DNA from 2 places in the Allobosea sp. GW822-FHT03F07 genome. Region 2 is predicted to be linked to the other one. Evidence: riboswitches for the same ligand, from Rfam matches in the RefSeq annotation. Region 2 holds a riboswitch; the other holds the start of a gene.
What was found. A riboswitch is a leader RNA that binds a small molecule or an ion and turns the genes downstream of it on or off. The one in region 2 is predicted to bind cobalamin.
Positions count from the first base shown of each region.

Region 1: it holds a riboswitch for cobalamin, as region 2 does, so the genes downstream of both, AC1RMY_RS03515 (ABC transporter substrate-binding protein) here and AC1RMY_RS19765 (CbtB domain-containing protein) in region 2, are expected to answer to the same signal.

Region 1 covers NZ_JBXAND010000001.1:725,179-736,176, forward strand. The annotation lists gene AC1RMY_RS03495 (SDR family NAD(P)-dependent oxidoreductase) at 1-223, shown strand, start outside; gene AC1RMY_RS03500 (NUDIX hydrolase) at 204-722, shown strand; gene AC1RMY_RS03505 (TIGR02301 family protein) at 719-1,153, shown strand; gene AC1RMY_RS03510 (hypothetical protein) at 1,371-1,640, shown strand; cobalamin riboswitch at 1,683-1,895, shown strand; gene AC1RMY_RS03515 (ABC transporter substrate-binding protein) at 2,175-3,218, shown strand; gene AC1RMY_RS03520 (FecCD family ABC transporter permease) at 3,259-4,296, shown strand; gene AC1RMY_RS03525 (ABC transporter ATP-binding protein) at 4,293-5,078, shown strand; gene AC1RMY_RS03530 (class I SAM-dependent methyltransferase) at 5,075-5,728, shown strand; gene AC1RMY_RS03535 (GNAT family N-acetyltransferase) at 5,823-6,116, shown strand; gene AC1RMY_RS03540 (hypothetical protein) at 6,155-6,460, shown strand; gene blh (bifunctional sulfur transferase/dioxygenase Blh) at 6,559-7,854, shown strand; gene bigR (sulfite-sensing transcriptional repressor BigR) at 7,899-8,192, shown strand; gene AC1RMY_RS03555 (YeeE/YedE family protein) at 8,189-8,596, shown strand; gene AC1RMY_RS03560 (DUF6691 family protein) at 8,593-9,057, shown strand; gene AC1RMY_RS03565 (MFS transporter) at 9,049-10,290, opposite strand; gene AC1RMY_RS03570 (ABC transporter ATP-binding protein) at 10,287-10,998, opposite strand, start outside.
Region 2 covers NZ_JBXAND010000007.1:127,112-138,109, forward strand. The annotation lists gene AC1RMY_RS19720 (ethanolamine ammonia-lyase subunit EutB) at 1-386, opposite strand, end outside; gene AC1RMY_RS19725 (GMC family oxidoreductase) at 772-2,421, shown strand; gene AC1RMY_RS19730 (aminoacyl-tRNA deacylase) at 2,586-3,059, opposite strand; gene AC1RMY_RS19735 (hypothetical protein) at 3,181-3,702, shown strand; gene AC1RMY_RS19740 (D-2-hydroxyacid dehydrogenase) at 3,808-4,779, opposite strand; gene cobD (threonine-phosphate decarboxylase CobD) at 4,895-5,917, opposite strand; gene cbiB (adenosylcobinamide-phosphate synthase CbiB) at 5,962-6,948, shown strand; gene cobO (cob(I)yrinic acid a,c-diamide adenosyltransferase) at 7,132-7,743, opposite strand; gene cobU (bifunctional adenosylcobinamide kinase/adenosylcobinamide-phosphate guanylyltransferase) at 7,778-8,299, opposite strand; cobalamin riboswitch at 8,475-8,660, shown strand; gene AC1RMY_RS19765 (CbtB domain-containing protein) at 8,699-8,875, shown strand; gene AC1RMY_RS19770 (CbtA family protein) at 8,888-9,637, shown strand; gene AC1RMY_RS19775 (DUF1636 family protein) at 9,634-10,059, shown strand; gene cobW (cobalamin biosynthesis protein CobW) at 10,056-10,998, shown strand, end outside.

The DNA.
Region 1 (10,998 bases), on a different contig from region 2:
CTCGGATTTCGGCCCGCTCGGCATCCGGGTCAATTCGATCTCGCCCGGCGAGATCGACACGGCGATCCTGTCGCCGGGCACCGAGAAGATCGTCGCGACGCTGCCGCTGGGGCGCCTCGGCAAGACCGAGGAGGTCGCCAAGGCGATCTACTTCCTGTGCACGGATGCCTCGAGCTATGTCACGGGTTCCGAGCTGCACATCAATGGCGGCCAGCACGTATGAGCCGGGACCGCGCGCGATGAGCGGCGAGGGCGGGCAGGTCATCCGCTTCCCGGCGGCGGGCAAGGCGCCGGCCCGGCCGGTGCTGGCCGCCTCGGTCGCGGTCTTTCGCGACGGGAAGGTGCTGCTCGCGACGCGGACGAAGCCGCCGGCCGACCAACTCTGGTCGCTGCCTGGCGGCAAGGTCGAGGCCGGCGAGACGCTCGAGCAGGCGGCGCTGCGCGAACTGGAGGAGGAGGTCGGTGTTTCCGCGCGCATCGTCGGCTTCAACCGCCATGTCGAGATATTCGGCCGCAATGAGGCCGGCGAGGTCACGCATCATTTCGTCGTCGCCTCCTTCGTCGGGGAATGGCTTTCGGGCGAACCGCAGACCGGACCGGAAGCGGGGGCGGTGATGTGGGCCGACCCGCTGAAGCTCGGCGGCCTTGCGACGACGCGTGAACTGGCCGATGTGCTTCGGCGTGCACGCGGTATCCTGATCGGGGCTAGGGAAGGCGCATGAAGCGGGCGGCGCTGTGCCTGCTCGTGCTGCTCGCTGCGCTTCCATCCGGCGGGGCCGCGGCGCAGCAGCGCCCTCCGGTTGCGACCAAGGCAGCCGAGCCAGCGCCGGCGCCCGCACCCGAGCCGCCGCCACCACCCTATGAGCCGCAATTGCTGAAGCTCGCCGAGATCATGGGTTCGCTCGCCTATCTGCGCACGCTCTGCGCCGGCAAGGAGGCGCAGGACTGGCGCGAACGCATGGCCGCGCTGGTCGAGGCGGAGGGCCGGACGCCGTTGCGGCGAGAGCGCCTGACGAGCGCCTATAATCGCGGCTTCCGGGCCTATGCCCTGACGCACCGCTCCTGTACCCCCGGTAGCCAGGAAGCCTCGACGCGGCTGGCGGCCGAGGGAGAACGCCTCGCCCGCTCGCTGGCGGGCCGCTATGGCGGATAGGTGACAGGGCGCGGCGAACCATCGTTTTGCACCGGATTCTCGTGGCCGCGTTAACCTTTTCTAAACGGCGCGGTAGCGTCCCGCGCTGGCACGGCCTATGGTCCGAATGAAGTCGAGCGTTGCGAAGCGGGCCGAAACTGGCGCGATTCGCGCCACGCGAAACCGAAAATAGCGCGACAGAACGCCCATTCGAGCAAGCCGCAGAGTCTTCGCCTTCATGTCCATCATTTCCGACGACCTGCCGCTCGACATGACCCTCGCCGAGGACAGCCATGACGCACGCCGCGTCGCTTATGGTTATGTCGAGGACGCCTTCACGGAAGCGCAGCAGGATGGGCTCGACAGCGACGCGCTCGCCCATGCCGCGCTCTTCGCCGCTTTCCGCACGCTCGTCGAGACCTATGGCGAGGAGGCGACCGCCGTCTTCGCCGAATCCTTGCCGGACAAGCTGCGCACGGGCGCCTTCAGCAGCGGCACGCGCCACTGAGTTGTTCGCTCGGTCGCTCTTGACGGTGGCGGAGCGCGCTCTATCGTAAGTTTCGATCAAGGTTCTTCGGTCGTTCTCGGCCGAAGCTAAGAGGGAATTCGGTGAGGCGTTCCACGCCGAAGCCGAGGCTGCCCCCGCAACTGTAAGCGGCAAGCTTTCCGTCCATCGTCCACTGGCGCAGTTCGCGCCGGGAAGGCCGGCCGGAGTCAGCGTCGACCCGCGAGCCAGGAGACCTGCCCTGATCGACTGAACGGTCTTTCGGGCGGGGTGTCCTGATCGGTCGTGCGCGAACGGGCGGGCCTTTCACATCCCGCAAACGTATCGCGCGCGTCCGTCGCATGCCCCTCAATCGTCACGGGGTTAGCGATGATGCAGTCACTCTCCAACAGCCAAAACAGCGAGACATCAGGCTTGACGCGGCAGCTTGCCGCCGGTCATGGTAATTGTAATGTTATTACATCTCATTTAACCGATGCCGCTCCTGCACAGCGCGCCATTCCGCCTTCCTGCCTTCCTCCCAAGCCGGACCATGCCATGACGACATCGACCCGCAGCCTGCGCCGCCTCGTCCGTTCCGCCACGCTCGCTCTTCCGCTGCTGGCGCTCGGCATGGGCTTCGCCAGCGCGCAGGCGACACGCTATCCCGTGACGGTCGAGAATTGCGGGCATCAGGTCACCTTCGACAAGGCGCCCAAGCGCGTCGTGGCGATTGGACAGACCCAGACCGAGATCCTCTATGCGCTGGGTCTCGGCGACCGGGTCGTCGGCACGGCGGTCTGGTTCAGCCCGGTGGCGAAGCGCTTCGAGGCGGCGAATGCCGGGGTGAAGCGCCTCGCGGACAACGATCCGAGCTTCGAGGCGGTGGTCGCGCAGGAGCCCGATCTCGTTACCGCGATGTTCGAGTGGCATGTCGGCCCCAACGGCATCGTCGGCAAGCGCGACCAGTTCGCCAAGCTGAAGGTTCCAGCCTATGTCTCGCCCTCGGATTGCGTCGGCAAGGACAATTCCGGCGCCGGTGACGGCGTCCGCACGCAGATGTTCACGATGGAACTGGTCTATCGCAACATCCGCGAGTTCGGGCAGATCTTCGATGTCGCTGACAGGGCCGAGGCCTTGATCGGAGAACTCAAGGCACGCGAGGCCAAGGCCGTGGCGGCAGTCGCGGGCAATGGCGCCAAGGACATCCCGGTGACGGTCTGGTTCTCGAGCAGGGACATCAAGGGGGACGCTTTCCTCGCCGGCAAGAACGGCGTTCCCGCCTATATTCTGTCCAAGCTCGGCGCGCGCAACATCATCACAACCAATGAGGAATGGCCGCTGGTCGGCTGGGAGAGCGTGGCGGTTGCCAACCCCGCCGTCATCGTCGTGGTCAAGATGGACCGGCGTCGCTTTCCCGCCGACGACATCGAGCTGAAGCTGAACTTCCTCAAGACCGACGCGGTGGCGAGCAAACTCGACGCGGTCCGGAACAACCGGATCGTCGTGATGGATGTCGGCGCGACCCGCGCGGGGCTCGACACCGTCGACGGCATCGAGGCGCTGGCCAAGGGCATCGAGAGCTTCGGGCTGACCAAGTGAGTGGCGCCAGAGTGAGCCGGGCTAAAACGAGCCGCGACCTGTGAGCCACGCCCCTATCGAGCCGAACTGGCCGGCGCGCATCGCGATCGCGCTGGCGGCGTTGCTCGCGCTGGTGACCGCGATCGCGCTCGCCGTCACCATAGGCGAGATGAAGATCCCGCTGTCGACCGCCTTCCAGGCGCTCGGCAATGGGATGTTCGATCTCGGCTATCCCGTCAGCGCGATCCAGCAGGGGGTGATCTTCGACTACCGCCTGAGCCGGGCGCTGCTGGCGGCGCTCTGCGGCGGGACGCTGGCCCTGTCGGGCGCGATCCTGCAGGCGCTGCTGCGCAACCCGCTGGCCGAGCCCTATATCCTCGGCATCTCCGCCGGCGCCTCGACCGGAGCGGTGGCGGTGCTGATCCTCGGCATCGGTGGCACTGCGCTGACGCTGTCCGGGGGAGCCTTCCTTGGCGCGATCGCGGCATTGGCCGTGGTCGCGCTCCTCGCCGCAGGCGCTGGCGGTTCGAGCGACCGGGTGATCCTGGCCGGCGTCGCCGGCTCGCAGCTCTTCAATGCGGCGACGGCGACCATCGTGACCACGCTGGCGAATGCCGAGCAGGCGCGCGGCGTGATGTTCTGGCTGCTCGGCAATTTCGGCGGGGTGCGCTGGCCCGATGTCTGGGTCGCGACGCCGGTGGCGTTGATCTGTTTCGGCATCTGCATGCTGCATGCCAAGGTTCTGGACGCCTTCGCCTTCGGGGCGGATGCGGCGGCTTCGCTGGGAGTCGCCGTGATGCGGGTCAGGATCGTGCTGTTTGCGACGACGGCGGTGATGACGGCGACCATGGTCTCAATCGTCGGCACGGTCGGTTTCGTCGGCCTCGTCATTCCGCATGCGGCGCGGTTCCTGGTCGGCCCGGCACATGCCCGGCTTCTGCCTGCCTGCCTGGTGATCGGCGCGATCTTCATGATCCTCGCCGACATCCTCTCGCGCATCCTGGTGCCGCAGCAGATCCTGCCGATCGGCGTGGTGACAGCGCTGTTCGGCGCCCCGGCCTTCGCGCTCATCCTCTATCGGGCGAGGCGCGCGACATGACGCTCGCGGCGCATGATATCCGCTGGAGCGCGGCGCGGCGGATGATCGTCGACGGCGTGACGCTGCGCGCTGAGCCCGGACGCATCCTCGGGCTGATCGGCCCCAATGGGTCGGGCAAATCGAGCCTGCTGCGGCTGCTCTGCCGGTTGCGCAAGGTCGAGAGCGGGGTGGTCACGCTCGACGACCGCGATCTTTCGACGATGGCACGGCGCGACCTCGCCAGGCGGCTCGCCTTCGTCGAGCAGCAGGCCTCGACCGAGGTGCAGCTTTCGGTCTGCGATGTGGTCAAGCTCGGCCGGACGCCACATCGCGGTGCGCTGGCCTCTTGGACCGATGCCGACGAGGCGGCGGTGGAGGCTGCGCTCGAACGCGTCGGCATGAGCGAGCGGCATGACCAGCTCTGGCATACGCTGTCGGGCGGCGAGCGCCAGCGCGTCCATATCGCCCGGGCTCTCGCGCAGGAACCGCGCGAGCTGATCCTGGACGAGCCCACCAACCATCTCGACATCCAGCACCAGCTTTCGATCCTGGCGCTGCTGCGCAGGCTCGGCGTGACCTGCATCCTCGCCTTGCACGACCTCAACCTCGCATCGCTGTTCTGCGACGAGATCGCGGTGATGCATCAGGGCAAGCTGGTAGCTGCTGGTGCGCCGCCGGAGGTGCTGACGGAGGATCTGATCTCCAGCGTGTTCGGGGTCGCGGTCTGCATCCGCGAGGGTGCCTCCGGGCGGCGTCATATCGAGTATCTGATCGACCCATCCGACGAAGGCATAGCGCGATGAACGAGCCGACGCAGGACGCCGTCACGGCCTATTGGAGTGCCAGGGCGCCGCAATTCGATGGCGTCGCCTCCCATGTCGCGCAGCGCGAAATCTGGCGCGAGGTGCTCGAAGCCGCGTTCGAGGCCGACGGGCGCAAGGATGTCGTCGATCTCGGCACCGGCACCGGGGCCTGCGCCCGGATCGCGGCCTCGCTCGGCCATCGCGTGCGGGGTTATGACGCGTCGGAGGGCATGCTGGCGGTGGCGCGTGCCGCGGCGCGGACGATGAAGCTCGACGTCGCTTTCGAGGAGACCGTGATCGACGAGGCCGCGATCGAGCCGGCCTCGGCCGATATCGTCACATTGCGCAATGTGCTGTGGACGCTGGAGCGGCCGATGGACGCGCTGTTGCAGGCGCATCGCATTCTGCGCCCGGGCGGAAGGGTCGTCGTGTCGGACGGGCTGTGGTCGGTCGCACCGCAATACCGCTCGACCTACGAGCCGGGGCTGGCCGCCCGCCTGCCGCTGCATGACGGGCTGACCGAGGCGCTGACGCGGCAGATGCTGACGGATACCGGTTTCGGCGAGGCGCTCTCCTGGCAGCACATCTTCGCGACGCCGCCCTATCCGGGCGACGTGCCGATGTTCGTGTTGACGGCGCGAAGGGGGTAAAGACCCCCGCGCTTGGCTGGCGCCGGCGTTGTCCCCATCTGATGCTGCCAGGAACAAGCGCCGGCGCGCGCCGTTCAGGCACTGAAGGGAACGAATGATGGAGCTGGGCGAGGTGCAGGAAGTGATCGAGAACGTCGCCAGCAGCCGTTTCGAGATGGCTTTTCCGGGCGGACTCGCCTTCGCCAGCTTTCGCCGCGACGGCGACCGGCTGGTCGTCACCCATACCGAGGTGCCGCCCGCGTTCAACGGCCAGGGACTGGGCTCGCGGCTCGTGCTCGGCCTGTTCGAGAATGCGCGGGCGACGGGGCGACGGATCGTGCCGGGCTGTTCCTTCGTCGCCGCCTGGGCGCGCCGCCATCCCGAATTCGCCGATGTGCTCGCGCGCTGAGCCGTGATCACCGGCAACCTCATTGCTGCGAACTGACCATGTCCCGATCCGCCGGCAAACATGAACTCCGGGCCGCCTTCAAACGGCTCGAACGCGACCTGCCGCATCGTCTCGCTTCGGGCCTGCGCTTCCTGCGGCATCCGTCCTCGCGCTGGGCGCGGCTGCCGGCGGGGATCGCGCTGATCTTCGGCGGGATCTTTTCGTTCCTGCCGATCCTCGGCGTCTGGATGCTGCCGCTCGGGCTGATGCTGCTCGCGGCCGATGTGCCGTTTCTGCGGCGGCCGATGGCGCGCTTCACGCATTGGGTGATCGACCGGGTCGATGGCTGGCGGAAGAAGGGCTAGCATCCCGCTCCCGGCGCTCCTGCGGAGGCACAACATCGCCTGCCTTGATAATATACATTATAGTGATATGTATAATGATGAATTGAAGGGATGGATCGATGACGGACGCCAAAATCACCGAGACATTGACTGTCGCGGGGCAGCCCGCATTGCAGGCGTTCTCCGGACTGGCGGGCGATGGCTTTGCCGCCCTGGTCAATCTCCGGCCGGATGGCGAGGATCCAGGCCAGCCGGGCAATCCTGCCGAGAAGGCTGCGGCCGAGAGCGTGGGGCTCGCCTACCGCTTCGTTCCGGTGACCGGCGCGACCATCACGAGCGCCGACATCCGTGCCTTCCAGCATGCGCTGCGCGATGCGGGCGGGCCGGTCTTCGCCCATTGCAAGGGCGGTACGCGCGCCTTGACCCTGCATGTCCTCGGCGAGGTTCTCGACGGGCGGATGCGGCGCGGCGAGGTCGAGGCCTTCGGCCGGAGCCATGGCTTCGACCTGTCGGGCGCCGTGCGCTGGCTGGAGCGCGAGGTGCAGAGGCTGGCCCATGTCGAGGCCTTCTATGAGCCCGGTAGCGGCAGCATCCAGTATGTCGTCAGCGACCCCGCGACGCGGCGCTGCGCCATCATCGATGCGGTGCTGGACTACGACGAGAAGTCGGGCTCGACCGGCACGGCCAGCGCCGACGCGATCCTCGCCTATGTCGCGCGCGAGGGGCTCGGCGTCGACTGGATCCTCGATACGCATCCCCATGCCGACCATCTCTCGGCGGCGCATTACCTCAGCGGCAAGACCGGGGCGCCGAAAGCGATCGGAGCGCATATCACTGCCGTGCAGAAGCTGTGGAAGGAGATCTATAACTGGCCGGAACTCGCCACCGACGGCTCGCAATGGGACCGGCTGTTCGCGGACGGCGACCGTTTCAACGTCGGTTCGCTCGAAGGGCGGGTGATGTTCTCGCCGGGCCATACGCTGGCGTCGATCAGCTATGTCATCGGCGATGCGGCCTTCATCCACGACACGCTGTTCATGCCCGATTCGGGCACGGCGCGGGCAGACTTCCCGGGTGGGAGCGCCAAGGCGTTGTGGAACTCGATCCAGGCGATCCTCGCCTTGCCCGACGATATGCGGCTCTTCACCGGGCACGACTATCGGCCGAACGGTCGAAACCCGAAATGGGAAAGCACGGTCGCGGAGCAGAAGCGCACCAATCCGCATGTCGTCGGCATGGACGAGGCCGGATATGTCAGGCTGCGCGAGGCGCGCGACCGGACGCTGCCGATGCCGAAGCTGATCCTGCATGCGCTACAGGTGAATATCCGGGGCGGTCGCCTGCCCGAGCCGGAAGCGAATGGGAGGCGCTACCTCAAGCTTCCGCTCGATGCGTTGAAGGGAGCGGCGTGGTGACTGCCGTCGACGCGCCGCCGAGGGCCGGAACGGCGCCGGGCGACATGGAGGCCCGCGCGAGCGAGGCGGCCTCTTTGCTCAAGACGCTGGCGCATCCGGCGCGCCTGATGCTGGCCTGCACGCTGGCAGAGGGGGAATACGCCGTCGGGGAGCTGGAGGAAAAGCTCGGCATCCGCCAGCCGACGCTTTCGCAGCAACTCGGCGTGCTGCGCGATGCCGGCGTCGTCGAGACGAGGCGCGAGGCCAAGCAGATCTTCTACCGGTTGAGCGAAGCTAAGGCGGCGCGGCTGATCGAGGCGCTCTACGCGATCTTCTGCGCCGAGGAGGAGGGGCGATGAGCGCCTATTGGCCCGCGCTGATCGGAGGCATGCTGATCGGCGCCTCCGCCGTGCTTCTGCTGCTCGTCAACGGCCGCATCGCCGGCATCAGCGGTATCGTCGGCGGCTTGCTCGGCGGCCGGCAGGTTTTCGCCAATGGCGCCTTTCTGGCTGGGCTCCTGCTCGGGCCGGTGCTGTACGCCGCGGCGTCCGGCCGGTTTCCCGCGGTGACCGTCGCGGCGTCCTGGCCGGCGATCGTGCTGGCCGGCCTGCTCGTCGGCATCGGCACGCGCATGGGCTCGGGCTGCACCTCCGGCCACGGCATTCTCGGGCTGGCCCGGTTCTCGCCGCGTTCGATCGCGGCGACCGTGACGTTCCTGGTCACCGGGATCGTGACGGCCACGGCTGCGGGGCTGTTCCGGTGAGCGCGCAATCTCTTGCCCGCCTGTTCGTCGCGCTGCTGGCCGGGGCTCTGTTCGGGTTCGGTCTGTCGCTGTCCGGCATGGTCGACCCCGCGCGGGTCATCGGCTTCCTCGATATTGCGAGCGGCCACTGGGATCCGAGCCTGATGTTCGTGCTCGGCGGCGCGCTGACGATCGCCGTTCCCGGCGTCATGCTGCAGCGGCGGCTGGCACGCCCGGTTCTGGACGAGCGCTTTCGTCTGCCGGAGAGGGGGGCGATCGACCGGCGTCTCCTGATCGGATCGGGGCTGTTCGGCATTGGCTGGGGGCTGGCGGGGTTCTGCCCGGGGCCGGCGGTTTCGGCTCTGTCGCTGGGGCTCTTGCCGGTCTTCGTCTTCGTTGCGGCGATGGTCGTCGGCATGCTGCTGCATGACAGGGGGCTTGCGCCCCCGGGGTCACTGATAGCCCGTTCGATCTCAGCGTGAACGAGCCATGATGACGAGGCAGGCGATACCGAAACAGGCGGCCATCAGGAAGCCGAGATCGAAGCGGCCTGTTGCTGCCAACACCAGAGCGAAGACGGCCGGCGAGAAGACATAGCCGAGGAAGACGATCAGCGTCGCGCCGGCCGAGGCCTCCCGCACCAGATGAGACGGGCTGGCGCGGGCGACTTCGGACAGTTGCACGCCGTTCCAGCTCGATACGGTGATACCGGCGACGGCGGCGAGCAGGCAGAGCGCCGCGAAGGACCAGCCCGGTTCGACGAAGGCCATGGTCAGAGAGGTCAGGCCCGAAGCCAGGCCGATGAAGGCGAGCAGCCGGCGCGGGTTGCCGAAGTAGTCGGCGACCCAGCCGAGCAGGATGCGGCCGACGACGCTCGCCGCCTGCATAATCGCGAAGACGACGCCCGCGGCGCTCAGGCCGTAGCCCAGTTCCGAGACGGCGAAGGTCATCAGATAGGCGAACCAGACGCCTTGGCCGACCGCCATGCAGGCGCCCGCCATGCCCAGCCGGACAAGCGCGGTCGAGGAGGTCACGGCCGAGAGCGAGGACATCAGGTTGGCCGGCGAAAACAGGGTGCTCAGCGTCAGCGACTGGTCGCGCTTGCGCTCGGCGTCGAGGCCGGCGCGCATCGGCTGGACGCTCAGGATGACGACGAGCACGAAGGCGCCGGCGGCCAGCAGCGAAATGCGCCAGCCGAAGGCATCGGCGATCGGCGCCAGCGCGACGCCGGCGACGATCCCGCCGACGGGCACGCCGGCCTGCTTGATCGAGAAGATCATCGCGCGCCGGTTCGGTGGCGCGGTGCGATGCAGGACGTCGTTGCCGGCGGGCGAGGAGGGGCCGTAGCCCAACCCGATCAGGAGCGAGGCCAGCCCGGCCGTCAGCGCGAAAGGCGGCAGCAGCAGCGTGAGCCCGAGGATACCCAGGACGAGGCCAGCCTGCAGCGCGCGCACCGAGCCGAGCCGGTGCAGGAAAGGTGCGCCGAGCACGAGAAAGAGGATCGAGCCCAATGTGTTGAGGCTGGCGAGGTAGCCCACCACAGCATCTGACCAGCCGCGCTCGGCGGCCAGTGCCGGCGCCAGCGTCGGCGGGATACGCGAGAGGAAAGCCGTCGCCATCTGGACGGCGACCATGGTGATCAGTGCCGTGACCCAGGACGGCCCCTGCCCGGCAGACTCTGCTGTTGCGGGAGGCATCTTCGAGGGGGCGTTCACGCGGCCTGCTCGCGCCAGCGCAGGCAGGCGACGCCGTGCTCGCCCTCGAACTCGACCTGTGGCTCGGTCTGCGCGCAAGCCTCGACGGCGAGCGGGCAACGGGTGCGGAAGCGGCAGCCGGATGGCACGTTGGAGGGGTCCGGTGGCTCGCCCTGGAGCGCGAAATTCTCGGTGACGCGCGGCCCGCCGATGCGTGGCGCGGCCGCCAGCAGCGAGCGCGTATAGGGGTGACGCGGGGCGGCGAAGACGTCGGCCGTCCTGCCGATCTCGACGATGCGGCCGAGATACATCACCACGACGCGGTCGCAGATCGAGCGCACGACGGCGAGGTCGTGGCTGATGAACAGATAGGTCAGGTCGAATTCGCGCCTGAGATCGCGGAACAGCGCCAGCACGGTCGCCTGCACGGAGACGTCGAGCCCGGAGGTGGGCTCGTCGAAGATGATGAGCTGTGGCCCGAGCACGAGGATGCGGGCGAGGCCGACGCGGCGCTGCTGGCCGCCGCTGATCTCGTGCGGATAGAGGTCGAGATGGGCCTGCGGCAGGCCGACCGCCTTGACGATCGCCTGGACCTGCTCCTCGCGCTTGGCGCGCGGCCAGTCGGTGTGGATGATCAGCGGCTCGTGCAGAGAGCGGCGCAGCGTCCAGCGCGGATCGAGCGAGGCGCCGGGATCCTGATAGACATATTGAAGCTGCGCCCGGACGGCC
Region 2 (10,998 bases):
ATCAGCTTGGAGACGGCCGCCGCCATCTCCGGCGTGATGCCGGGTGCGAGCCTGGCCAGAGCCTCCGTCGTCGCGACCTCCGAGCAGAGCCAGTCGCGGAACTCGCCAACGGTCAGGGAGGCGACGGGCGCGAAGGCCGCGGCGTCATGCGTGTCGACGATCAGGCGGGTGACCTCGTCCTCCTCGTAGGGCACCAACGCCTCGTGCAGGAAGCTGCGCAGCGGCAGATCGGCCAGTGCGATCCTGGCCGCCATCATCTCCTCCATGCTGCCGGCGGCGAGCCCGGCCAGCCGGTCGCCGGAGCGCAGCGGCGTCGCCTTCGCCATCAGTTCCTTGAGGTCGGCGAAGACGTAAGACTGCCTGCCGACGGCGACGCGATACCCCATCAACCCTCTCCCGGACGCGGGCCCGATACGTCCTGCGCCATATCAACCGCTCGGCGCGGCGCAAGCAAGGCGCGGGCCGATATCGCTTTCGGGGCTCTCCCCTCGCAGAAATTACGCTGTCATCCCGGACGGAGCGAAGCGCAGATCCGGGATCCATGCCGGAGCGCGTGCCGGAAAGGTTCAGGCATGGATCCCGGGTCGCCCTGCGATCGCCCGGGATGACCCGCGCATGATGACGCAGTTCCGAGCCTGATCAGCGCTTGAGAGCGTGAGGGGCCGCGCATACGCCTTTTGCAGCCACGCGGCATTGCCGCCACACCCCGCGCCCCTTATCCCCTAGCTGACGAGAGCGGGGCCACACCCGCCGCCACGAGCAGGGAACGCCATGGCTGAAACAGACGATACCGGACGCCGCACGATCGGCACTTACGACTATGTCGTAATCGGCGCCGGGTCGGCCGGCTGCTTGCTCGCCAATCGGCTCTCCCGCAACCCGAAGAACCGCGTGCTGGTACTGGAAGCCGGCGGGCGCGACGACTGGATCTGGTTCCACATCCCGGTCGGTTATCTCTTCGCCATCGGCAACCCCCGCGCCGACTGGCTGTTCCAGACCGAGCCGCAGGCCGGGCTCGGCGGGCGCGCCCTGCCCTATCCGCGCGGCAAGGTGCTGGGCGGCTCGTCTGCGATCAACGCCATGGTCTATATGCGCGGGCAGGCGGCGGATTATGACGGCTGGCGCCAGCTCGGCCTGACCGGCTGGGGCTGGGACGACGTGCTGCCCTATTTCCTGGCGCATGAGGACCATGTCGGGGCCGGCGACGGCCGCCTGCACAAGGCCGGCGGGGAATGGCGCGTCGAGAATCCGCGCGTGCGCTGGGCCATTCTGGACGCGATCCGCGAGGCGGCCGCGGCAGCGGGCATCGCCAAGATCGACGATTTCAACACCGGCGACAATGAAGGCTCGTCCTATTTCCAGGTGAACCAGCGGCGTGGCCGGCGGCTCAGCACCTTCAACGCCTTCCTGCGGCCGGTGCTGGACAAGCGCGAGGATCATCTGCGGCTCGAGATGGGCGTGCTTGTCGAGCGCGTCGTGGTCGATGGCGGCCGGGCCAAGGCGGTCGAATTCACGCATGGAGGCGAGAAGCTGCGCGTCGAGGTCGCGGGAGAGGTCGTGCTCAGCGCCGGCGCCGTCGGCTCGCCCGCCTTGCTCGAACGCTCCGGGATCGGAGGCGGCGCGCGCCTGCAAGGCCTGGGCATCGCAACCGTGGCGGACCTGCCCGGCGTCGGCGAGAATCTGCAGGACCATCTCCAGATCCGCCCGGTCTACAAGGTCGAGGGCGTGCGCACGCTCAACAGCGACTATGCCAAGCTCTGGCGCCGGCCGCTGATGGCGCTGCAATATGCGGCGCTGCGCAGCGGCCCGCTGACGATGGCGCCCTCCCAGGTCGGCGCCTTCGCGAAGTCATCACCCGAGCAGGCGACCGCGAACCTGCAATATCATTTCCAGCCGCTCTCGCTGGATTCATGGGGCTCCGGCTTGCATCCCTTCGATGCCTTCACAGCCAGCGTCTGCAACCTGCGCCCGACCAGCCGCGGGCATATCCACATCAGGACGCCGCATGCCGCGGACGCGCCGGCGATCTCGCCGAATTATCTCGACACGGAAGCCGACCGACAGGTGGCGATCGACGCGATGAAGCTGACGCGACGGATCGTGTCGCAGGCGCCGCTCGCCCGCTTCCGGCCGCAGGAGCACATGCCCGGCCCGGCAGCGAGCAGCGACGCCGAGCTGCTGGATGCTGCGGCGAAGCTCGGCACGACGATCTTCCACCCGGTCGGCACGGCGAAGATGGGTCGCGCGGACGATGCCCGCGCCGTGCTCGACGAGCGGCTGCGGGTGCGCGGCATCGTGGGCCTGCGGGTCATCGACGCCTCGGTGATGCCGGCGATCACCTCCGGCAACACCGCCAACCCGACGATGATGATCGCGGAGAAGGGCGCGGCGATGATGCTGGAGGACGCACGGAGCCGCTGACGGCCGTCGCGGCGGCCGGCGTGGTCAATGCGATGAAACGAGGCGTCATCCCGGACAAGCTGCGAAGCAGCGCCGCTCCGGGATCCATCGTAAGGCGCCGGAGCCCTTCGACGGATCCCGGGACAAGCCCGGGATAACGGCACAGGGGCGAGAAAATTCCGCGCCTATAGTGCCGGATGGCTGAAGCGGGCGACCTTGGCGCCCTTCATCAGGTTCCGGAAATCCGGTCCGCTGACACGCACCAGCGTCTTGTGATCGCCGCCCTCAAAATAGATGTCGCTGGCGTTGCCGAGGCTCTCGTCCAGGATCACCGGCACGTCATAGGCCGATCCGATCGGCGGGATCGCGCCAAGATCGCAATCGCTGAACAAGGTGCTGACCTCGTCCTCGGAGGCGAGGCCGAGCCGCTTGTTCATGACGTCCTGCAATGCAGAGAGCTCGATCCGGTGCGTGCTCGGCACGACGGCCAGCGCGTATCCGGTCTCATGATGCACGACCACGGATTTGGCCAGGCTGTTGCCGGAGACATGCGCCGCTATCGCCGACTGGTTGCTGGTCCGCGTGCGGTGATGCGAGACGGTATCGTAGGCGATGCCCTCGCCGTCGATATAATCACGAAGTTTCTTTGCAATCGTCATGGTAGGCGCCCCCTCTGCTGGTGGTGACGCATCGACGAGATCATCCTCCTCTCATCATCGGCGAAGTCAACGGCGAAAGGACAGGGTAGAGGTGGAGGAAACCGGACGGGACCCAAGAGCCATGCCGCAACCCTCGCAGCCCAACGGCGATCGAGGCTTCCTCGCCCGCATTCTCTTCGCGATCCTGCGCGGCGTTCTCACGGTGCTGATCGTCATCGACGAGATCGCGCGGCCGCTCTACCGGCCGCTGATCCGCTGGCTGTCGTCATTGCGCATCATCCAGCGCATCGAGATGGCGATCTCGCGGCTGCCGCGCCTCGCCATCCTGATCCTGCTCGCCATCCCCTTCGCCATCGCCGAGCCCTTGAAGCTGCTCGGCCTGTGGATGATGGCCGATGGCCGGGCCCGGACCGGGCTCGTCGTCTTCGCCTTCGCCCATCTGGTCAGCTTCCTGCTGGTCGAGCGCATCTACCATGCCGGCCGCGACAAGCTCCTGACCTATGGCTGGCTCGCCTGGGGCATGGGCTTGCTGGACCGGCTGCGGCGCCGGGCGCTGGACTGGGTCAGGACCAGCGCGGCCTATGCCTTCGCGCTGCGCAGCCGGGACGCGGCGCGGCAATGGTGGCGCTCGCTGCGGGCTTGACGGCGAGAGGAATCAAGCCTGGCACGGAAACGCGTCGTCATCCCGGACGAGCCGCGTAGCGGCGCTGCTCCGGGATGACGGTGCGTCTCGGGTCGACCGTGGAGCCTAAACGACCTGATTGCGCAGGGCATTCTCGCCACGTCCCAATCGGCCGAGATTCTCGACCAGCAGATCGACGACATTGGTCTCGTAGGCTCGCGTCTCGCCGGCGCTGTGCGGGGTGACGATGACCTGCGGCATCGCCCAGAGCGGCGAGCCCGCGGGCATCGGCTCCTCATGGAAGGTGTCGAGCCCGGCGCCGGCGATCCGGCCCTCGCTCAGGGCCGCGATCAAGGCCTGCTCATCGACGACCTTGCCGCGCGCGACATTGATCAGCAGCGCCGTCGGCTTCATCGCGGCGAGCGCCTTGGCGTCGATCAGGTTCTCGGTCTCCGGCGTCAGCGGGCAGGTCAGTGCGACGATGTCGGCCTGCGCCATGACCTCGTGCAACTGGTCGGGCCGCACGATCGCATCGATGCCGGGTTGCGGCTCGGGGCTGCGGCGCACGCCGATGACGCGCAGATCGAAAGCGGCGGCGAGCTTGGCCAAACGCAGGCCGATGCGGCCGAGGCCGACGATGACCAGCGTCTTGCCAGCGAGTTCGTCCTCGCGCCTTGCGCGGTTGCCGATCATCGGGCGCCAGCTCTTCGCCGTCTGGTTGTCGCGGGCGAGGTGGATCTGGCGGGTGAGGCCGAGGATCAGAGCCATGGCGTGCTCGGAGACGGCGCGCTCATTGGCGCCCTGCGCGCTGGCGAGTCGGATGCCGGCCGCGGCGAAGGCCGCCTTGTCGTACTGATCCGTGCCGGCGCTGACCGACTGGACGAAGCGCAGCTTCGGGCTCGATGCGATCAGTTCGTTACGCCAGAGACCGGAGACCACCACCACATCGGCCTCATGGGCGCGGGCCTTGAACTCGTCGAGCGAGCGGACCTCGAAGCTCTTCGCTCCATGTCCCCGCGTCGCAAACTCGGCCTGCAACTGATAGGCGGCATGGGCGAAGCAGATGGTCAGATCGCCTTCCGGCGGCAATGCGGGCATGTCTGTCATTCCCCTTCAGGCAAGGCTCGTTCTATCTCGATTGGTCTCAGGTTAGCGGGCGGCGCCAGAGCTGTCCCGGCATCGCGCGCATGCGGGACCGGCGCGCATGCAAGACTTACGCACTCCGCCAAGGCAAGGCGGCCGACGACAGCGCCGCCTCGAGCCGCTGCCATGCAGCCGCATCGCCTGGCAGCCCGAAGCGCAGCCATGTCGCCTCGTTCCGGAAACGCCGGACATAGATGCCGTGGTGGCCGAGATGGGCGAAGAGTGCCTCTGCGTCGGGCGTGGCGAGCAGGCGAAACAGCGCGGTGCCGCCAACGACCCGGCCGAGCGGCGACAGCAGGGCATCGAGCCGGGCCGCGTCGGCGGCGCGGGCCGCGCCCGCCGCTGCCAGCCATTCGGCATCGGCCAGCGCCTGCGCCCCGATGGCCAGCGCCGGGCCGGCCACGGCCCAGGGGCCCATCGCAGCCTGCAAGGCAGCGATGGGAACAGCCTCGCCGATGGCGAAGCCGAGCCTGAGACCCGCCAGCCCATAGGTCTTGCCGAAGGAACGCAGCACGATCGTCGCAGGCGGCAAGACCGGAAGCAGGCTCGATTCCGGCGTGAAATCGGCGAAGGCCTCGTCGAGGATCAGCATGCCGCCGCGGGCAGCGCAGCGCGCGGCGAGCACGGTGAGATCGGCTGCCGGAAGGCTGCGGCCGTCGGGGTTGTTCGGGTTGACGACCACGATGCTCGCAGCATCCGCCGCTTCGGCGGGCGAGGCCGCCTCCGTGACATCCGCTCCTGCCTTCCGCCAGGCGAGCGCATGCTCGGCATAGGTCGGCCCGAGCACCGCGACGCGGCCGGCCGCGAGGATGGCCGGCAGCACGCGGGGCAGGAGGTCGATCAGGATCTGGGTGCCGGGCGCGGCGACGATTCCCGCCTCGGGCGGCACGCGATAGGCGTTGCGGGCCGCAGCCAGCAGGGCCGCCTCGTCATCGGCGCCGGGCAGGCGCTGCCACAGGCTTAACGGCAGCTCCGGAAGCGGATAGGGGATGGGATTGATCCCGGTGGAGAGATCGATCCAGGGCAGCGGCGTATCCGGAAAGAGCGCCCTTGCCCTGGCGAGATCGCCGCCATGCCAGATGCCCTCAGTCACGCCCCGCCCCGCACGTTTCGCCCCGCCCGCACATCGCCCTGACCATGGCCCTGCCCGACACCTTGCTTCTGTTGCTGGCCGCGCTCGTCGTCGAGGCAGCGGTCGGCTATCCGCAGCGCTTGTATGCGCTGATCGGCCATCCCGTCACCTGGCTCGGCGCCCTGATTTCGTGGCTCGATCGCGCGCTGAATTCGGAAGCCGCGGGATTCGGCGCCCGCAAGGCGGCGGGGATCGCCGTACTCACCATCCTGCTCGCAGTGACGCTGGTCGCCGCGGTCGCCTTGACGTCGCTGTGCGGGATGCTTGGACCGCTCGGCCTGCTGCCACTCGCGCTGCTGTCTTCGACGCTTCTGGCGCAGCGCAGCCTGTTCGAGCATGTCGCGGCCGTCGCCGAAGGGCTGGAGAACGGGGGGCTCGCGGCAGGGCGCAAAGCCGTCTCGATGATCGTCGGGCGCAACCCCGAAAGCCTGGACGAAGCCGGCGTGTCGCGCGCCGCGATCGAGAGCCTGTCCGAGAATTTTTCCGACGGGGTGGTGGCGCCGGCGTTCTGGCTCGGCGTCGCCGGTTTGCCCGGCATCATCATCTACAAGGCGATCAACACAGCCGATTCGATGATCGGCCACAAGACGCCGCGCCACCTCGCCTTCGGCTGGGCCTCGGCGCGCCTCGACGATCTCGTCAACCTGCCGGCCTCGCGGCTGACCGCGCTGCTGCTGATCGCCGCCGCCGCGTTCGACCGCGAGGCCGATGCGGGCGCAGCCTGGCAGGCGGTGCGCCGCGACGCGGGCAAGCACAAATCGCCCAATGCCGGCTGGCCGGAGGCGGCGATGGCAGGCGCGCTCGGCCTGCGGTTGGCGGGGCCGCGGGTCTATGGCGAGGTCGTCGTCGAGGATGGCTGGATGGGCAATGGACGGGCCGAGGCCACGGCACCCGACATCCGGCGCGCACTGCGGCTGTACCGGCGGGCCTGCGGCCTGCTGTGGGGCCTGGCGGCGGCGGGCGTCGCTGCTGGAGTGATGCTCCAGGTATGATTTCAGTCTCTTAAACGTCCAACTCAAGCGCGTCGTCATTCCGGGCGCAGCGAAGCGCAGACCCGGGATCCACTCCGGAACGCTGCTTCTGAAAGGCTCAGGCATGGATCCCGGATCGGCGCCGCTGACGCGGCTTGTCCGGGATGACGGCGTGGGCACGATTAGCCGGACAACCAGCGCCCTTCAGAACTCGATCCCCTGCTGCGCCTTCACCCCCGCCGCGAAATGGTGCTTCACCAGCGTCATCTCCGTCACGAGGTCGGCAGCCTCGATCAGTTCCGGCTTGGCGTTGCGGCCGGTGACGACGATATGCAGGTCCGGACGGCGCGCCGCGAGCGTCGCCACGACCTCGGCCAACGGCAGGTAATCGTAGCGCAGCGCGATGTTGAGTTCATCGAGCACGATCAGGCGGATGCTCTCGTCCGCCATCAATTCCTTCGCCTTGTCGAAGGCGCGGGTCGCGGCGGCGATGTCGCGGGCCTTGTCCTGCGTCTCCCAGGTGAAGCCCTCGCCCATGCTGTGCCAGGAGACCTGGTCGCCGAAGGATTCCAGCGCCTTGCGCTCGCCGGTCTCCCAGGCGCCCTTGATGAACTGCACAACGCCGATGCGCCAGCCGTGGCCGAGCGCGCGCAGAGCCAGCCCGAAGGCCGCCGTCGACTTGCCCTTGCCCGGACCGCTGTTGACGATCAACAGGCCCTTCTCGAGCGTCTTGGAGGCGACCTCGGCGTCCTGCACCGCCTTGCGCTTTTCCATCTTCGCCTTGTGGCGGGCGGCCTCGTCCGGAGTGCTGGTCATACTCGATCTCGCTTCAGGCCTTCATTTCCGGTCTTCACTTCACTTGCATCGGCAGGCCGGCGACCATGAAGACCACGCGGCCGGCACGGGCGGCAATGGCCTGATGCAGGCGGCCGGCCTCGTCACGGAAGCGCCGCGCCAGCGCGTTGTCGGGGACGATGCCGAGGCCGACCTCGTTGGAGACCAGCACGATGGGCCCCGACGCCTGCTCGCAGGCCTCGATCAGGGCGGCGCCCGCCGCAGCCGTATCGCGCTCCGCAAGGATCAGATTGGTCAGCCAGAGCGTCAGGCAGTCGACGAGGATCGGGCGGCCCGGCGGAACACTGCGAATCGCTTCGGGCAGGTCCAGCGGCGCGTCCCACGTAATCCAATTGGCCGGCCGGCGCGCCCGGTGCTCGGCGATCCTTGCGACCATCTCGTCATCCCAGGCCTGCGCCGTCGCGACATAGGTCCAGGGCGGCGGCAGCGCCTCGATCAGCCCCTCGGCATGGCGGCTCTTGCCGGATCGCGCGCCGCCGAGGACCAGGGTGAGGTGGGGAATCGACGATGCCTGCATCGCGACGAATATCTCCGCGTCAGCCCGGCCGGAGCGAAGCGTAGAGCCGGGATCCATGCCTGAGCCTCTGTCGGAAAGGTTCCGGAATGGATCCCGGGTCTCCCTGCGGTCGCCCGGGATGACCCGCGACGACGTTTCGAAGCACGCACTGCATTGCACAGCGCCGCCCGGATGGCTAATGATCTCAGCCGACGGTGCCTCCGCGAGGAGGTGAAAAGGGAACGCGGTGAAAATCCGCGGCTGCCCCCGCAACTGTAAGCGGCGAGTTCTGCGCCATCGGCCACTGGGAGCGATCCCGGGAAGGCGGCGCAGGATGCCTAGACCCGCGAGCCAGGAGACCTGCCGTCGTCCGATCCGCACTTCCAACAGGCCGCCGGCGGGGCGGCCAGGAGACACATGATGACGACGACCTCCGTTTCCAATCAGCAGGCCAGCGTCTCCGAACGCGCCAAGGCCGTCGCTGCCGCGCTCGCGCTGGGCTTCGTTCTGATCTACACGGTGGGCTTTGCCGCCTCGGCCAGTGTGCACAACGCGGCTCACGATACGCGCCACGGCCTCGCTTTTCCCTGCCACTGAGGGAAACAGCACATGGTCAATCGGGTTCTCACGGTCAGTCTTCTGGCCGGGCTTCTGGCTGGGCTCGTCATCGCCGCGCTCCAGCATGTCACCACCACCCCGCTGATCCTCAAGGCCGAGACCTATGAGGCGGCGCTGCGCGCCGTCGCGCCCTCGCAGGCCGCCTTCTCCGGTGAAGCGAAGGTCTTTGGAGAAGCGAAGATCTTGCTCGCCCATGGCGGCGAGGCTCACGCCGACCACGCCGAATGGAAGCCTCAGGACGGCCTCCAGCGCACATTCTTCACCTCGCTCGTGACGATCGCGACCGCGATCGGCTTCGCGGCGCTGCTGCTCGCCGGCATGATCGCCGCCAACGAGACCATCGACGAGAAGCGGGCGCTGAGCTGGGCTGCCTGCGGCTTCCTCGCCTTCGGCCTCGTGCCGGCGACCGGGCTCGCGCCCGAATTGCCCGGCGCCGCATCGGCTGCGCTCGAACAGCGCCAGCTCTGGTGGCTCGTCACCGCGCTCGTCACGGCCGGCGGGCTCTTCGTCTTCCTGCGGATGGAGGCGCCCTGGCTGCGGGCACTGGCGGTGCTCGCGATGCTCGTGCCGCATATCGTCGGCGCGCCGCATCCGGCAGCGCCGGAGAGCAAGGTCCCGGCCGAGGTCGCCGCCCATTTCGCCGCGCTTTCGCTCGCGATCCAGGCGGCGCTCTGGCACGCGACCGGCTTTGCCGTGGGCAGGCTCTGGCCCTGGTTCACGCGCCGCGCGGAAACGCGGTGAGCGTGGACGGGAACACCGGCATCATGTCCGAAGGTGATCTCACCATCCATGTCTGCACGGCCTGCAGGCGCATCCGCGAGGATCTGCCGGATGGTTTCGACCAGCCGGGCAGCGCCCTCGCGGAAGCGCTGTCGCAGCGCCTCGCCGGACAGGCGAACGGCATCACGGTCGTCACGGCCGACTGCCTCGCCGTCTGCAAGCGGCCCTGCACCATCGCGCTCACCGCCGACGGCAAGTGGACCTATCTGATCGGCGACCTCGACACCGACACCCATCTCGACGACATCGTCAGCGCGGCGGAAGCCTATGCCGCAAGCGCCAACGGCATCGTCCCCTGGAAAGAGCGCCCGCCCTGCTTCCGCAAGGGCGTGGTCGCACGCGTGCCGCCTTTGCCGGCGCGCCAGCTAAGGATGACATCATGAACGCCCCGCAGAACCCTTCCCTCGGAAAAATCCCCTGCACCATCGTCACCGGCTTCCTCGGCGCCGGAAAGACGACGCTGGTGCGGCACCTCCTCGAGAACGCGGAAGGAAAGAAGCTCGCCGTGCTCGTCAACGAATTCGGTGATCTCGGCTTCGACGGCGAATTCCTCAAGGGCTGCGGCATTTCCGGCTGCACCGAGGAGGACGTGGTCGAGCTGCCGAATGGCTGCATCTGCTGCACGGTCGCCGACGATTTCGTGCCCGCGCTGGAAAAGCTCCTGAACCGGGCCGATCCGCCCGAGCACATCCTGATCGAGACCTCCGGGCTGGCGCTGCCGAAGCCGCTGGTCCAGGCCTTCAACTGGCCGGCGATCCGCGCTCGCGTCACCGTGGACGGCGTGATCGCCGTGGTCGACGGGCCGGCTGTCGCCGAGGGCCAGTTCGCGGATGATCCCGAGGCGCTCGCGGCGCAGAAGGCGGCCGATCCTAACGTCGACCACGACAACCCGCTAGAGGAGGTGTTCGAGGACCAGATCCTCTGCGCCGACCTCATCCTGCTCAACAAGAGCGATCTGATCGACGAGGCCGGGCGGGCGCGCGTCAGAGCCGAGATCGCCGAGCATCTGCCCAAGGCGATCAAGATCGTCGAGACCAGCCATGGCAAGGTCGAGCCGGCCCTGATCGTGGGCCTGGGCGCCGCCGCCGAGGCCGACCTCGCGGCGCGGCCATCGCATCACGGCGAGGGCGAGCACGATCACGACCATGACGATTTCGACTCGGTCGCGCTGCCGCTGCCGGCCGGCCTGTCGCCGGAAGAGCTGTCCGGCCGCGTCGCCAAGGCCGCCGAGGCCGAGGGCGTGCTGCGGCTGAAGGGTTTCGCTAGCGTTCCCGGCAAGCCGATGCGGCTCGTCGTGCAGGGCGTCGGCCGGCGCGTCGGCC